3 regions of the Rhizobium sp. BR 250 genome follow, and region 3 is predicted to be linked to each of the others. Evidence: predicted binding sites of a transcription regulator. Region 3 holds the regulator's gene; each other region holds the start of a gene.
The links. Region 3 encodes PhoB, which activates phosphate uptake and scavenging genes when phosphate is short. Its sites were predicted from a motif close to TGTCATNNANCTGTCAT; they were not measured.
Positions count from the first base shown of each region.

Region 1: the regulator PhoB is predicted to act here: its motif matches at 674-690, upstream of QD336_RS17575 (YdcH family protein).
Region 2: the regulator PhoB is predicted to act here: its motif matches at 2,974-2,990, upstream of QD336_RS16630 (alkaline phosphatase).

Region 1 covers NZ_JARWKW010000011.1:3,038-8,253, reverse strand. Annotated here, with positions in the region: gene purE (5-(carboxyamino)imidazole ribonucleotide mutase) at 1-265, opposite strand, end outside; gene QD336_RS17580 (YdcH family protein) at 313-516, opposite strand; gene QD336_RS17575 (YdcH family protein) at 751-927, shown strand; gene QD336_RS17570 (sulfite exporter TauE/SafE family protein) at 1,032-1,796, opposite strand; gene QD336_RS17565 (thiamine phosphate synthase) at 1,901-2,554, shown strand; gene QD336_RS17560 (tetratricopeptide repeat protein) at 2,563-3,663, shown strand; gene QD336_RS17555 (inositol monophosphatase family protein) at 3,828-4,628, shown strand; gene QD336_RS17550 (flagellar motor protein MotA) at 4,830-5,216, shown strand, end outside.
Region 2 covers NZ_JARWKW010000010.1:37,003-42,218, forward strand. Annotated here, with positions in the region: gene QD336_RS16620 (ABC transporter ATP-binding protein) at 1-578, opposite strand, end outside; gene QD336_RS16625 (hypothetical protein) at 583-1,047, opposite strand; gene QD336_RS16630 (alkaline phosphatase) at 1,169-2,923, opposite strand; gene QD336_RS16635 (TetR/AcrR family transcriptional regulator) at 3,048-3,641, opposite strand; gene QD336_RS16640 (MFS transporter) at 3,764-4,990, shown strand; gene purU (formyltetrahydrofolate deformylase) at 5,016-5,216, opposite strand, start outside.
Region 3 covers NZ_JARWKW010000003.1:48,579-53,794, reverse strand. Annotated here, with positions in the region: gene pstC (phosphate ABC transporter permease subunit PstC) at 1-49, shown strand, start outside; gene pstA (phosphate ABC transporter permease PstA) at 46-1,368, shown strand; gene pstB (phosphate ABC transporter ATP-binding protein PstB) at 1,383-2,198, shown strand; gene phoU (phosphate signaling complex protein PhoU) at 2,295-3,020, shown strand; gene phoB (phosphate regulon transcriptional regulator PhoB) at 3,051-3,734, shown strand; gene QD336_RS05475 (GcrA family cell cycle regulator) at 4,296-4,829, opposite strand.

The DNA of each region.
Region 1 (5,216 bases), on a different contig from region 3:
CCTGACCGGACATGGTCTTTGACTGTACAGGAACCCCGAAGACCGGAAGCGGGGTCATGGCGGCCGTCATGCCCGGCAGGTGGGCGGCACCGCCCGCACCGGCGATGATGACCTTGAAGCCCTCGTCCTTTGCGCCGTTGGCAAAGTCATAAAGCCGGTCCGGGGTGCGGTGGGCGGAAATGATGCGGGCTTCATATTCCACGTCGAGCGCATCCAGCGTATCGGCGGCGTTCTTCATGGTTTCCCAGTCGGACTGGCTGCCCATGATGATGGCGACGGGGGGCGTTTCTGCTGTCACGTAATCTCTCCGGCTCAGGCGATGATATCGGGAATGACCTGGTCTTCCAGCTGGGTCATCTTGTCCTTGACGGCCAGCTTCTTCTTTTTCATGCGCTGTATTCTCAGCGCATCGCAGCTGGTCTGGATCATCGCGTTGATCGCCGCGTCATAATCCTCATGCTCCTGGCGCAGCCGCGCCAGCGTGAGCCTGATGTCCGCCTGGTCCTGATCGGGCATCTCGTCATCCCCATTTTATGCCGCCGGATCGGCTCCGGCGTGTATGTCATCCGTTCTGGAGGCTCTATCATCAAATCGCGGTAACGGGAAGTTATCCCTTGCGACCAAATTGCCCACTTATTGCCTTCATTTCGCCTTCGACAAGCGGCGCGATCCGTGTCACATTGCCGTCGTAAACCTGAAACTCCAGCGATGGAGAGCTGGAGGTAGGTTCAAAAAGGAAGGACGTGCCGCATGACCATTCAGGCTCATATTGCATCGCTCGAAAAGAAACACGGTGCTCTGGAGGAGGAGCTCGAAAGTATTCTTGCTTCCCCGTCGTCTGACGATAGAGAGATCGCGGACCTTAAACGTCGAAAACTGCGCCTGAAGGATGAACTGCAGAGGCTCAAAGCCTCGACAAGACATTGAATTATGCCAGGCCGCCGGCCCTCGATGAATGAGGGGCGGGCGGTCTGAGCCTCTCAAGCTCTGGCGGCGAAAACCTGCTGCCAGAGCTTTTTTATTGCCGGATTTTAGAATGGCAGCCCGTCCCACAGCAGTTTCAGCGCCGCAATCAACGCCATGGCATACATCAGCGGGTAAAACACGGCCGGTTTCAGATATTTTACCACCCTTGCGCCGGCAAGCGTCGCCAGCATCGCCACCGGCAGCAGGGTGGCCGAGGTCTTGAGGTTCGTTGCGTCGAGCGCGCCGAGAGCGAAATAGGGGATGAGCTTGATTGCGTTCATGATGGCGAAGAAACGCACGCTCATGCCGGTATAGGTCTTGGGATCGAGCTTCAGCGGCAGGACATAAATCTGAAAGGGCGGTCCACCGGCATGGGCGACGAAGCTCGCATAACCGGACAGGCTGGACCAGAGTGTCGCGGCGGCCGGTCTTTGCGGTTTGGCCGGAATTTCCTGGCCTTTGCGGCTCTTGAAGCTCTCGTAAAAATAACGCAGCACGAACAGGATCGTGACCGAGGCGACGACAAGCCGCATGGCATTTGCGGAAATGAGGCTGGATGTCGCCCAGCCGAGTGCGATGCCGGCGATGGCGCCGGGCAGCATGATGAGCAGCGTTTCCCGGTGATTGTGCCCTCGCCACGCCCAGAGAGCCACGATATCCATGACGATCAGGATCGGAAGGAAGATCGCCGCCGCCTGCACGGGCGAAACGGCAAGTGCCATCAGTGGCACGCCCATCAGTGCCAGCGCGCCGCCAAGCCCCCCCTTGGAAAGGCCGACAAGCACGACTGCGGGGATGGCGACGAGATAAAAATGAAAATCGGTCAGCATGGATGTATGGTTGATCCTTTCGCCGGTCCGGTTTATCGGATTTGTCATATGAAAACGAGTGCAGATCGCGCCATAAGCGTCCTCTGCCTGAAATGGACGAAACGATGAGCATTGTTGAAGACCGTTGCCGCCTTGTCCTGATCGTTCCGCAAGCGGACGATGTGCAAAAGCAGGTGACAGATGTGGAAGACGCGCTGCGGGGCGGCGATGTCGCTTCGGTCATCATTCCGCAATATGGTCTGGATGACGCCGCCTTCCAAAAACGCGCGGAACTGATCGTGCCCGTCGTCCAGAAGGCCGGGGCGGCAGCGCTCATCGCCGGTGACAGTCGGGTCGCCGGTCGGGTCAAGGCGGATGGCCTGCATGTGGTCGGCAATGCCGAGGCGCTTGCCGAGGCGGTGGAAAAATTCACGCCGAAGCTGATCGTTGGCGGCGGCACTGCGGACGACCGTCACAAGGCGCTGGAGCAGGGCGAGTGCAATCCGGACTATGTGTTCTTTGGAAAGCTGGAAGGCGATATCAAGCCGGAGGCGCATCCCAAAAATCTGGCACTTGGCGAGTGGTGGGCGTCGATGATCGAAATCCCGGCCATCGTCATGGGCGGCACGGATCCGTCGTCGGTGCTTGCCGTTGCCGAAACCGGCGTGGAGTTCGTGGCGATGCGCAGCGGTGTTTTCGACAATGCCAGCGGCGCTGCCCAGGCCGTTTCTGAAATCAACGCCCTGCTTGACGAAAAAGCGCCACGGTTTGACGGTTGATACAGGCGATGATCATGCGCTCCGTTCACCTCTGCCTTTCCGTTTCGCTGCTGGCGCTTGCTTTCGGCGCGCCGGCGGGTGTCGCTTTTGCCCAGTCCGGGCCGCAGAGCGAAAGCAATGCGCTTTCCCGCCAGCTGGAAAACGAGGCTCAGCCGACCCGTCAGGGCAGGGTGCAATCCGAAGAGCAGAAGGACTTGCAGCCTTCTGCAGGCGTGAATGTCTATCAGCGCATGGGCGCGGATCTGCCGGCCCTGCCGCCGGAAAAGGAATTCAAGGGCCGGGTGGACGAAGCCTATGGCCATTTCCAGCGCGGCGAATATGTGCAGGCGCTCGACAAGGCACTGAACCGTGCCCAGAACGGCGATGCGGCTGCCCAGACGCTGGTAGCGGAAATGATGTCGCGGGGTCTCGGCATCGCCCGCGACGAAAAGACCGCCACTTTCTGGTATCAGCAGGCGGCTGGCGGCGGCGATCCCGTCGCCATGTTCAAATTCGCGTTGATCCTGATGGAAGGCAAATTCGTCACCCGTGACAAGGCAAAGGCTGACGATTTCATGCGGCGTGCGGCGGAAGCCGGCAATGCCTCTGCCCAGTTCAACTGGGGCCAGATTCTGGTTTCGGAAAATCCCGGTGCCAAGGGGCTCTTGATGGCCTTGCCGTTCTACGAAAAATCCGCCGATCAGGGCATTGCCGACGCGCAATATGCGGTCTCGCAAATCTACTGGACGGTCAAGGATGTGCCGGCCGAGAAGAAAGCCAAGGCGCGGGACTGGCTGATGCGGGCCGCGAAGGCGGGTTACGATACGGCGCAGGTCGATCTCGGCATCTGGCTCGTCAATGGTTTTGGCGGCGAGCGCAATCTGGATGAGGGCTTCCGCTGGCTTTATGGCGCGGCACAACGCGGCAATGTCGTGGCGCAGAACAAGGTGGCGCATCTTTACGTGCAGGCGCTCGGCACCCGGCCGGATCCCGTGGAGGCGGCCAAATGGTATGTGCTTTCCCGCCGCGCCGGTCTGAAGGATCCGAGGCTCGAGGACTTTTATCTCGGCATCACCGACGAGCAGCAGAAAAAGGCGATCGAAGCGGCAAATCGTTTCCGCCCGACGTGATGCAACTGCCTTTCCTTCGTCGCCGACATTCTCATTCGGGCTTTTTGCCTTGAATTTCCGCGCGTTTTGTGGTCTTGAACCGCAAACTTTCAATTCAAGAAAATAATGACGTGCCTGCCCGTTGCACTTCGGGCGGCTCGCAAGCTTTCCAGGAAACAACATCGATGGCCCGTTCAGCCCTTCTCAATGTCATGGTTCAGGCCGCCATCAAGGCGGGTAAGTCTTTGTCGCGTGACTTCGGTGAAGTGCAGAACCTTCAGGTTTCGGTCAAGGGACCGAGTGACTTCGTGTCTCAGGCAGACCTCAAGGCCGAAAAGATCGTGCGCGAGGAGTTGATGAAGGCCCGCCCGACCTACGACTTCCTGGGCGAGGAAGGCGGCGAGGAAAAGGGCACGGATGGCGCGCATCGCTGGATCGTCGATCCGCTTGATGGCACCACCAACTTCCTGCACGGTATTCCGCATTTCGCGGTATCCATCGCGCTGGAGCGGAACGGTGAAGTTGTTGCCGGCGTGATCTTTAACCCGGCCACCGACGAGCTTTACACCGCCGAGCGCGGCGGCGGCGCGTTCCTCAACGATCGCCGCATCCGCGTTGCCGCGCGCAAGGCGCTGACCGATTGCATCATCGGCTGTGGCGTGCCGCATCTTGGCCGTGGCAATCACGGCAAGTTCCTGGTCGAGCTTCGCCATGTCATGGGTGAGGCCGCAGGCATTCGTCGCATGGGCGCGGCTTCGCTGGACCTCGCTTATGTTGCGGCGGGCCGTCTCGATGGTTTCTGGGAAGCGGACCTCTCGCCCTGGGACATGGCGGCCGGTCTGGTGCTGATTCGTGAAGCCGGCGGTTTTGCTTCCGATGCCAAGGGCGGCGCGGATATCTTCGGCAGCGGCAGCGTTGCTGCCGGTAACGAATATATCCACAAGGCGCTTGTTGAGGTCGCCAATCGCCCGGTGCCGGGTCGCTGATGCATTTTCGGCAGATAACCTGCCGTTTTCTGCAAGTTTTAGACGCCCGGTGAATTTTCGCCGGGCGTTTTCGTTTTCCATTGCCGGCTGCTCATCCAGTTTCCTGAAATGCCTGTGACGAAAGACCGGCTTTTCGCTTCAAATCGTCGCAATTTTCAAATAGCTTCCGCTTGATACGTGACCAGAGGGAATGCGAACGTTATGGCGGATTCGGAGCTGCTCGATCTTGGTGTCGAGAAACCGGTGACCACGCGGCAATACAGCCACAAGCTGTCCAGCCCCACACCCTTTCTCTGGACGATGGTTCTGTTTCTGATCCTCGTCGGCTTTCTGGCGGCCATTCTCTATCGGCAGGCGCACACCGCCTTCATGACCAATCCGGGGCTCAACGGCTTCATTCTCGGCGTGCTCGCCATCGGCATCATTCTGGTGTTTACGCAGACCATGAGCCTGCGGTCTGAAGTTCGCTGGTTCAACGCTTTCCGCGCCGCCGGCAGCGTCGAAAAGGTCGGCCGTGCACCAAAACTGCTGGCACCGATGAGCACGCTTATCGGCAAGCGCGGCGAAGTCCGGCTGTCCACCGTCACG
Region 2 (5,216 bases), on a different contig from region 3:
GTGCTGCCAGTGCTGGCGGCGACGGATAAAAGCAGGTCGCCGACAGCCTCGCCGCTTTCGAGATCGAGGCTTGCGGTCGGTTCGTCGGCGATGATGACGCCGGGGCTGCGCAGCAGCGCACGGGCAATGGCGACACGCTGCATTTCACCCCGCGACATGGTCTCAACATGCTGCTCCGGCCGTTTGAGGCCAACGGTCGCAAACAGGGATTGGGCGCGTTTCATGAGGTCCGCATCTGCCACACGCGACAGGCGGGCGGGCAGCAGGATATTATCCAGCGCGGACAGGCCGGGAAAAAGATGAAATTCCTGCATGACGAGGCCGATATTGGCGGCCCGCCAACGGTCACGGCGACCCTCCGACAAGTCAGCGATATTCTGCTCGCCCCAGACGACGCGGCCGGCCTGCACGCGCTCGAGACCGGCGATGATGTTGATAAGAGTACTCTTTCCCGAGCCGGAGCCGCCCGTCAGCGCAACACGGCTGCCGGCGGCGATGTGTAGATGGTCGAGAACGAGAACCGGCGCCGCAAGCCCCGGAAAGGACACGGCAAGATGATCTATCTTCAGGGACAGCATGGTCTCAAACCGTCGCGTATTCTGCCTGGCGAATGCGCAGCAGGCTGACGAATCCGGTCTCGGGATCGGTCCACGAGCCCGTTTCCAGCGTGCCGCGCACTTCGATCGTCTGGCTGGGCTGGGTAAAGGTCTGTTTTTCGCCGAGGTAAACAACGACGATATTGTCCGGCCAGTCCGCATCCGTGGAGCAGAACGGGCAGATCGACATGGGTATTTCAGTCAGCACGAAAAACTGCGCTTCGGCCTTCAGCGGCGGCGCCATGAAACCGCGCATGGCGATTTCCTTGCCGTTCAGCTGTTTGACCTTTTCGGAAAATTCCAGTCCGAGGACGCTGACCTTGCCGTAGAGTTCGTCAAAGGTGAGGTCGCTTGTCGCCTGCGCGCGCGTGCCGGCGGCCAGCAGCGGCAGGCCGGCAATGAGACCCAATGTCTGGCGGCGGTTGAACCGCGCCTGATCAGGCTTGCCCATGACCATTCTCCTTTTTGAAAGGTCTTTCATCACCAGCCGCGTGGACCGGCAATGCAAGACCGGAAGTGACGGCAAGGGCACGCCATGGCCCATGGCGGCGCGCCCTTACCCGGTTCAGATCTTAGTTGGTCTGCTTTGCGCCGAGTGCGAAGGCTTCAGCGAGACCCCTGTAAACGTCACTCTGTTCCATATAGCCGCGGAAACCTTCAGCGCCGGGGCCTTCGGCCTGCAGCACGACGTCATCCACCGCATGGACGCCGCTATCCGAGCTTTTCGGAATGATGCCGGATACGAAGACAGCACCGGGAACGTCCTTGTACTGCTCGTTGGCGACATATTCCTTCTTCTCGTTCTGCACGGCCGGCGTGAACGGACCGTCAAGCTTCGGACGGAAGGTTTCGTAATGGTCCGGGCCGTTATTGGCGTTCAGGAACAGGCGACGCGAAACATCCACCCTGTCCGGATAACCGTCACCGTTCTTGTCTTCGTAGTTCGGGAAGCCGGCTTCGGCATAGGTGCCGACCTTTTCCCGCATTTCGGTGCCCGGCTTGTCGTCATCAACGGTGCCGATGATGGAAACGCCATGCGTGTGGTCACCGGTGACGATGATCAGCGTATCGGGGTTCTTCGCTGCAAATTCGCGGGCAATGCCGATGGTCTTGTCGAATTCGATCGTGTCGACGACAGCGCGATCCCAGTCCAGCGGATGGGACATCTTGTCGACATTGGCGGCTTCAACCATCAGGAAGAAACCTTCCGGGTTCTTCGACAGATTGTCGAGCGCAACCTTGGTCATTTCGACGAGGCCCGGCTGGTCCGGGAACTTGGCCGTGGTGCCCTTTTTCAGGAACTCGCGGTCGAGCGCGGTATCCATGTTGCCGGTGTGGAACAGGCCGAGAATCTTGCCGGTATTGGTGCCGGCAGCCGTTGCGAGTTCGGCCTTGCTGGTCGCGAGCGTATAGCCAGCTTCCTTGAACAGGGCGATATAGTCCTTGTCGTCCTTGCGCTTGGAGCCGGCCGTGGCCTGCGGCAGGAAGTAGGCGGAACCGCCGCCGAGAAGCACATCCGGCTTCACATCGAACAGCATGCCATTGATTTCGGCCTTGTCGCCACGTTTGCGGGTGTGGGAAACGACGGCAGCCGGGGTCGCATCCTGCACTTCGGCGGTGGAGATGATGCCGATCGACTTCTTCGTCTGGCGGCGCAGGGCTTCGGCCAAGGTTTCCACCTTCGGATCGTCAAGCGAGGCCGGGGTGCGGTCGGCATAAACGCCGATGGCGTTCACGGCGGTCTTGTGACCGGTCATGTAAGCCGACATGGTGTTGGCGCTGTCGGTGGCGACGGCATCGGTGGCGGAGGTGCCGATGAAGGCGACCGGCGGCACGTCATCCATGTTGAGACGGCCATTGGCCTTACCCTCGGTCATGCCCTTGGACATGATGCGGGCGGCCGTGCGATGGGCGACGGAAAGGCCGTCGGCGATCAGGAAGATGACGTTCTTGGCCTTTGCCTGGGCAGGCGTGCCATAAACGGTCCAGGTGACATTCTTGGTTTCGGCACCGGCCGAAACCTCGACCTTGTAGTCACCGGCATTGGCGATCGAAACGCCGCGCAGGATGACGGCCGAACCGAGCACCTTGTCCTTGTTCTTTTCCTCGGCGACGAATTCCGCGTCCTTGCCGAGAGCAGCCTTGTAATCCTGGCCATTGACGGTGATCTTGACGTCTTCCGGCTTCACGACGGAAGCGAACTCGACTTTGAAATCGAACGGCGAACCGGTCAGGATCGTAGCACGATCAAGCGGATAAACCTCGGCAGCCTGAACGGCGCCGGCAAGAACGGTCGTGGCGACCAAAGCAGCAACGATTTTGCGCATATTCCCCTCTCGAGACGTGTGAAAACCACACCCCCTCCTAGACCCGCCACATGACAGTTGCATGACTTGCAACCCACCATATCGGGCGTTGCGGGAAATTCGCAGAGCCTTGTAAGGCTGCGGCTCAGTCTTTCTTGATCCGCAACCCTTCCAGAAAAGTCCGGAAACTGTCCACAGCCCGTTTCGAGGTCGTCTCCGGGTCGTCGGAATTCGCGATCCATTGGGCGGCACTGCTGCTCGCCGCATTGATGAAACGGGCGCATGCCTCCGGATCGATATCGCCTATGGTGCCCTCTTCCTTCAGCGCGCTGAGGCTGCGCGCAACGGCTGAGATACAGCCATTGGCATTTGGCCAGCGGGATGGATCGCCGAGAACCGCCGGCCCGTCGCGAAACATGATCCGCTGGATTTCGGGTTCCAGAGCCATGCGCACATAACCGAGATTTTCCTCGACAAAACCCTGCCACCGGGTCTCGGCCCTTGAGGAGATGTCACAGAGCCTTTTCGTCATCTCCGCGTCGATTTCGGCCACAACGGCCATCAGCAGACCCTTTTTATCGCCAAAGTGATGATAGAGCGCGCCGCGGGTGAGACCTGCCCCGGCGGTGAAGTCGTCCATCGATGCTTCCGCGTAACCGATGCTGCCAAAGGCCTCACGGCCGGCAGCCAGAAGCTTCGCCCGCGTCTCGGCAATCATTTCACTGCGAGGTTTACGCAATTTTTTCTCCAATCTTCGCATACGACGCGTATATTAGTTGACATACGCTCCGTATGCAATTATCTCATTCACATACGCCACGTATGTATGTGGTGGACACCCTCTGAACAAGGTGCATCCCGATGTCTAATCCATACAGAGAAATTTTCCGCGCTCCAGGTGCAAAAGGCTTTTCCGCCGCCGGCTTCTTCGCCCGCCTTCCCATCGCCATGGCCCCGATCGGCATCGTCGCCATGCTGTCACAGACCCATGGGGAATATTGGCTGGCCGGCGCCGTCTCCGCCACCTTCGCCTTGACCAACGCCGCGGCATCGCCGCAAATCTCCCGGCTGGTGGATCGCAAGGGGCAGAGCCGCATCCTCATCCCTGCCACCATCGTCTCGGTCATCGCCTTTGCGGCGCTGATTATCGCGACACATCAGAGGTGGCCGGCCTGGACGCTCTTCCTTTCGGCCTTCCTCGCCGCCGCCATGCCCAGCATTCCCGCCATGATGCGCGCACGCTGGACGGAAATCTTCCGCGACCGGCCGGAACTCAACACGGCTTTCGCCTTTGAATCCGCCGCCGACGAACTTGTCTATATCGCCGGCGCCTCGCTTTCCGTCGGCCTTGCGGTTTCCCTCTTTCCGGAGGCCGGCATGATGATCAGCACCGCCTTCCTGGCGCTCGGCACCTTTGCCTTCCTGCTGCAACGTTCGACCGAACCGAAGGTGCGGCCGGTTGAAAGCGGACACCGGCAGCGTTCGGCCATCTCCCTGCGCCCGGTCCAGATCATCACGCTCGCCCTGATCTTTGTCGGCTCGACTTTCGCCACGGCCGAAGTGAGCGCCGTCGCAATCACCAAACAACTCGGTCAGCCGGAAACCGCGAGCCTCGTCATCGGCGTTTATGCCGTCGGTTCCTTCGTGGTCGGCCTCATTCTCGGCGCGATCAACCCGAAAATGCCGTTGCAACGCCAACTGCTGATCGCCGTCAGCGTGCTTGCACTCACCACGCTGCCGCTCCTCGTCGCCAATACCAGCGTTGCCCTGCTCGCCTTTGCCGTCTTCCTCAGCGGCATTGCCATCTCGCCGATCTTCATCACCTCATTCGGCCTGATCGAGCGCCGCGTGCCGGAATCGATGCTGACGGAGGGTGTCACCTGGGTCATGACCGGCATCGGTATCGGCATGGCGTTCGGTGCCTTCGTCTCCGGCTGGGTGATCGACAATTTCGGCCCCAACAATGGCTTCTGGGTGTCGGTCGTCGCGAGCCTCTCGACAGTCGCCATCATCGGTCTCGGTCAGCGCAGCCTTTCCGGCGACCGCGAGCGCGCCGACACGGCGGCCGCAGCGCAACCCGCCGAATAACAGCCGTTAATCGCTGGCGGTCACGTCAGCCCATGCGCTCGGAGACATGCTCTCCGGGCGATGCGGGGAAGACGACCGTCTTGTTTCCGTTCAGGAAGACCCGGTGGTGAATATGGGCGTGGATGGCGCGGGCCAGAACCTGGCTTTCCACGTCCCGCCCCAGGCTCACATAATCCATCGCGCTCTGGGCGTGGGTCACGCGGATCGTATCCTGCTCGATGATCGG
Region 3 (5,216 bases):
TATCTACGCGCTTTACATCGTGCGCAAATACCGGGAGCAATATGAATGACCGACATCGTCTCTCCCGCAGCCGGCGCCAGCGCCGTGAACAAGGCCACGCGCCGTGATATCGGTATCAAGCGCCGCTATGCCGCCGAACGTCGCTTCCGTGCCTACGGAATGGCAGCGATTTCTTTCGGCCTCATCTTCCTCTTCCTGCTGCTCTGGTCGGTCGTATCCAAGGGCCACACCGCCTTCCAGCAGACGATGATCACCGTTCCGGTCGAGTTTTCGGAACAGATCATCGATCCGAAGAATGAGCGTGCCACAAATCCCGCAAAGCTGATGACGGCCAATTACCCCGTCATCGCCCGCGATGCGGTTGCCAAGGTTCTCGGCGTTGCGCCGACCGACCGCGCCGGCCTTCGCGCCGTCAACGTCATGATCTCGGACAGCGTGCGCACGCAGCTGCGTGACATCGTCGTCGCCGATCCCGCCGTCATCGGCACCACGCGCACCGTTACGCTTCTGGCGTCGGGTGATGTCGACAGTGCCTTCAAGGGCCAGGTCGATCTGACTGCGGATGAAGCGAACCGCCGCATCTCGAACCAGCAGCTCGGCTGGATGAACCAGCTGGCCGAAAGCGGCCAGCTCGGCAAACATTTCAACACCGGCATCTTTGTTAACGGCGCATCGAGCCGTCCGGAAGCGGCGGGTGTCGGCGTGGCGCTCATCGGCTCCTTCTATATGATGATGATCGTCCTGGTGCTGTCCTTGCCGATCGGTGTTGCAGCCTCCATCTATCTTGAGGAATTTGCCCCGAAGAACCGTCTGACGGATCTCATCGAGGTGAATATCAACAATCTCGCGGCCGTTCCCTCGATCGTTTACGGTCTGCTCGGTCTCTCGGTCTTCATCAACTTCATGGGCTTTCCGCGCTCGGCTTCGCTGGTCGGCGGTCTTGTCCTGACGCTGATGACGCTGCCGACGATCATCATCGCGACCCGTGCCGCATTGAAGGCCGTGCCGCCGTCGATCCGCGCCGCCGCACTCGGTCTCGGCGCTTCCAAGATGCAGACGATCTTCCACCATGTGCTGCCGCTCGCCATGCCTGGCATCCTGACCGGCACCATCATCGGCCTCGCCCACGCACTGGGCGAAACGGCGCCGCTGCTCCTGATCGGCATGGTGGCATTCGTCGCGAATTACCCGACAACGCCGATGGATCCGTCCACGGCCCTGCCGGTGCAGATTTACATGTGGGCGAACGAAGCCGAACGCGCCTTTGTCGAAAGGACATCCGGCGCTATCATCATCCTGCTTTTGTTCCTCATCGTCATGAATGTTGGCGCAATCCTGTTGCGTCGCCGCTTCGAGCGGCGCTGGTAGAGGGAGATTGAGCAATGAACATGTTGTCGGAAGCAGCAGTTGAAAAGGCGCTGGACAAGAAAATGAATGAAGTTTCATACAAGATGATTGGCAAGGACGTTTCGGTTTATTACGGCGAAAAGCGCGCGCTTTACGACGTGAACCTCAACGTTCGGGAAAATACGGTGACCGCGCTGATCGGCCCGTCCGGCTGCGGCAAGTCCACCTTCCTGCGTACCCTGAACCGTATGAACGATACGATCGACGGCTGCCGGGTCACCGGCAAGATCACGCTCGACACCGACGATATCTACGATCAGCAGATTGACGTCGTGGAATTGCGTGCCCGCGTCGGCATGGTGTTCCAGAAGCCGAACCCCTTCCCGAAGTCGATCTACGAAAACATTTCCTACGGTCCGCGCATCCACGGGCTTGCCCGCAACAAGGCGGATATGGACCAGATCGTCGAACAGAGCCTGCAGAAGGCGGGTCTCTGGAACGAGGTGAAGGATCGTCTGCACGAATCCGGCACGGGTCTTTCCGGTGGCCAGCAGCAGCGTCTGTGCATCGCACGCGCGGTTGCCGTCAGCCCGGAAGTGATCCTGATGGACGAACCCTGTTCAGCGCTTGACCCGATCGCGACTGCAAAGGTCGAGGAACTGATCCACGAACTGCGGACGAATTACACGATCGTCATCGTCACGCACTCCATGCAGCAGGCGGCACGTGTTTCCCAGCGCACGGCCATGTTCCACCTTGGTCATCTTGTCGAAGAAAACGAAACCGACAAGATGTTCACCAATCCGGACGACCAGCGCACGCAGGATTACATCATGGGCCGCTTCGGCTGATCCTGGCCAGCGCTTTCTCGAAACCGAACAAGACTGGTGCCTCTGCCGTGCCCGCTTCCGGGCACGCGCATGAAGGCCAAGCCGGAGGACTAGACCATGACACAGACAACGACCCATTCGCATATTCTGTCGGCCTATGACGACGAATTGAAATTCCTCACACGTCGCATCGCCGAAATGGGCGGTCTTGCGGAACAGATGTGCGCCGACGCCGTGCGTGCGCTCGTCAATTCCGATGCCGCACTTGCCCAGAAGGTCATTTCCGACGACGCGATCCTCGATCATTCCGAGCGCGAGATCGGCGACAAGGCCATCGTCACCATCGCCAGACGCCAGCCGATGGCGGCCGACCTTCGCGAGATCATCGGCACCCTGCGTATCGCAGCTGATCTGGAGCGCGTTGGCGATCTTGGCAAGAACACCGCCAAGCGCGTGATCGCGGTTGCCGGAACCGGCGTGCCGCGCAAGCTCGCCCGCGGCATCGAGCACCTGTCGGAACTAGCGCTGGTACAGCTCAAGGAAGTGCTTGACGTCTATTCCACCCGCTCCGCCGAGAAGGCCAATGCCATCCGCGAGCGCGACGAGGAAATCGACGCCATGTATACGTCGCTCTTCCGTGAGCTTCTGACCTACATGATGGAAGATCCGCGCAACATCACCACCTGCACGCATCTTCTCTTCTGCGCCAAGAACATCGAGCGTATCGGCGACCACGCCACCAATATCGCCGAGACGATCTATTACATGACCACCGGCAGCCAGCCGGAGGGCGAGCGTCCGAAGGACGACAGTTCCAACACGCTCGGTTCGGTGACCGAGTAACAGACAGGCGAAGGCTTGCGGAGTTAGCATATGGTGCCCAAGATTGCAGTTGTGGAAGACGAGGAGGCGTTGAGCGTCCTGCTTCGTTACAATCTCGAGGCTGAGGGATATGACGTCGACACGATACCCCGTGGCGACGAGGCGGAAATCCGGCTGCAGGAGCGTATTCCGGACCTTCTCATTCTGGATTGGATGTTGCCCGGTGTTTCCGGCATCGAGCTGTGCCGGCGTTTGAGAATGCGGCCGGAAACCGAACGCCTGCCCATCATCATGCTGACCGCGCGCGGCGAGGAAAGCGAGAGGGTTCGCGGCCTCGCCACCGGCGCTGACGATTATGTCGTCAAGCCGTTCTCGACGCCGGAACTCATGGCCCGCGTCAAGGCCATGCTGCGCCGGGCGCGTCCCGAGGTTCTGTCCTCGGTGCTGAAATGCGGTGATATCGAGCTGGATCGCGAGACCCATCGCGTTCACCGCAAAAGCCGCGAAGTGCGCCTCGGCCCGACGGAGTTCCGCCTGCTGGAGTTCCTGATGACCTCTCCGGGCCGGGTGTTTTCCCGTTCGCAGTTGCTGGATGGCGTCTGGGGCCACGATATCTATGTCGACGAGCGCACTGTCGACGTTCATGTCGGACGCCTGCGCAAGGCGCTCAATTTTTCGCATATGCAGGATGTCATCCGCACCGTGCGTGGTGCCGGATATTCGATGGAAGCCTGAGCCAGACCAAACGGCACAGTTTCGCCAAGGCCGATAGTGCAACCGAAAATTTAGAAGCCCGAAACCGGAAACGGTTTCGGGCTTTTTGACTATGGATCTTTTCAAAAGCGGGCATCGTACTCAGGGGGCTTTAAATGCGGTGTAAATCCGGATTGTCGGATCACACCGCTGCCATCCGGTTTCTAGACCGCCTGCAGTTGATGGCGAACGCCTCCCGGAGGATATGCGCGTCAAAAAATCAAAGGTTGCGGATCCTCGCGACACGCCCAAGGATGACGCCGGAGTGTCTGGTGCAATCCCTCATCGCAAGGACGACGTTACGCTTTGTTTGGGCACGCCACGTCGCGATATGGCTGAAACTCCGCAAGGACCAAAGTCGTGTACCCTGTCCAGAAATTCAAACCGGCCGACAGTGGAACATGCCCGGTTTTCAGGAAGGCGAGGTGCGGGATATCTGCCCTTGGGTTGATTCCGAGACCGCAAAGAACCTCTGACTTTATGTCATAAAAAAACGGGCCCGAAGGCCCGTAGTTTTTGAGTGTCAAATGCGTGCCGCAACACTCAAGCTTTGCGACGCTCGCTCACCGGCTGGTAGGCGAGCTTTGCATGGAACTTGCAATAGGGTGAAGATTCCAGTGCTTCACAACCGCAAAAATGAAAATCGTCCTTGAGCGGATCGCCGACCGGCCACTTGCAGGTGCGTTCCGTCAGTTCCGTCAGTGTCAGGCGACGGGAAATCGGCGTTACGACGTTTCTGGAGGGAACATAGTCGAGAACTTCGGCGGTCTCGATATCGATTTCCTCATGCAGTGCCGTTGCCGCGTTGGAGCGGCTCAAGACCCGTGCGGGCGTCGCGTTGACGCGGGTCGCGAAATTTGTCGCGCGGGGAGCAGGGGCGGCCGTGCGCTTGGGCGCGGAACGCGCCGAAGTGACAGGGCCGCCGGCCTTGACGCGTCCCGGCAGATTGAGACGGTGGACCTTGCCGATCACGGCATTACGGCTGACACCGCCCAGCTGTGCTGCTATCTGGCTGGCGCTAAGCCCCTCGGACCACAATTTCTTGAGTTTCTCGACTCGCTCGTCTGTCCAGTTCATGCCGCTTCTCCGCTTTTCGCGTGTATTTTCGGCAGAATCCCTCTCCGCCCCGCGGGCGTGCCGCAAGCGTGGTTTCCGCCAGATTTTCGGTGACTAGTTCCGCCGCAATGCAGTCTAGTAATTAGCGATTAACCTAGTGCCAGCCCGACTCCGTGGCAAGAGTCGGGGGAATCATCTGGAATCGATTTTCCGGTTTTCCCCAACTTGCTGGCGAGTTGAGTCTGAAAGGCAACACCTTGGGGCTCATTCGCCACCGTCTACTAGTGCTTGAGACGCCCGGGAAATGCGGACTTTTGTTGACATCGGCAGGCGAAGTGACAATAGTGCCGGTGCCGCCGCAAGGCGGCATTTTTGATTTTCAGGCGGGGGATAACCTCGCCAGCCTAT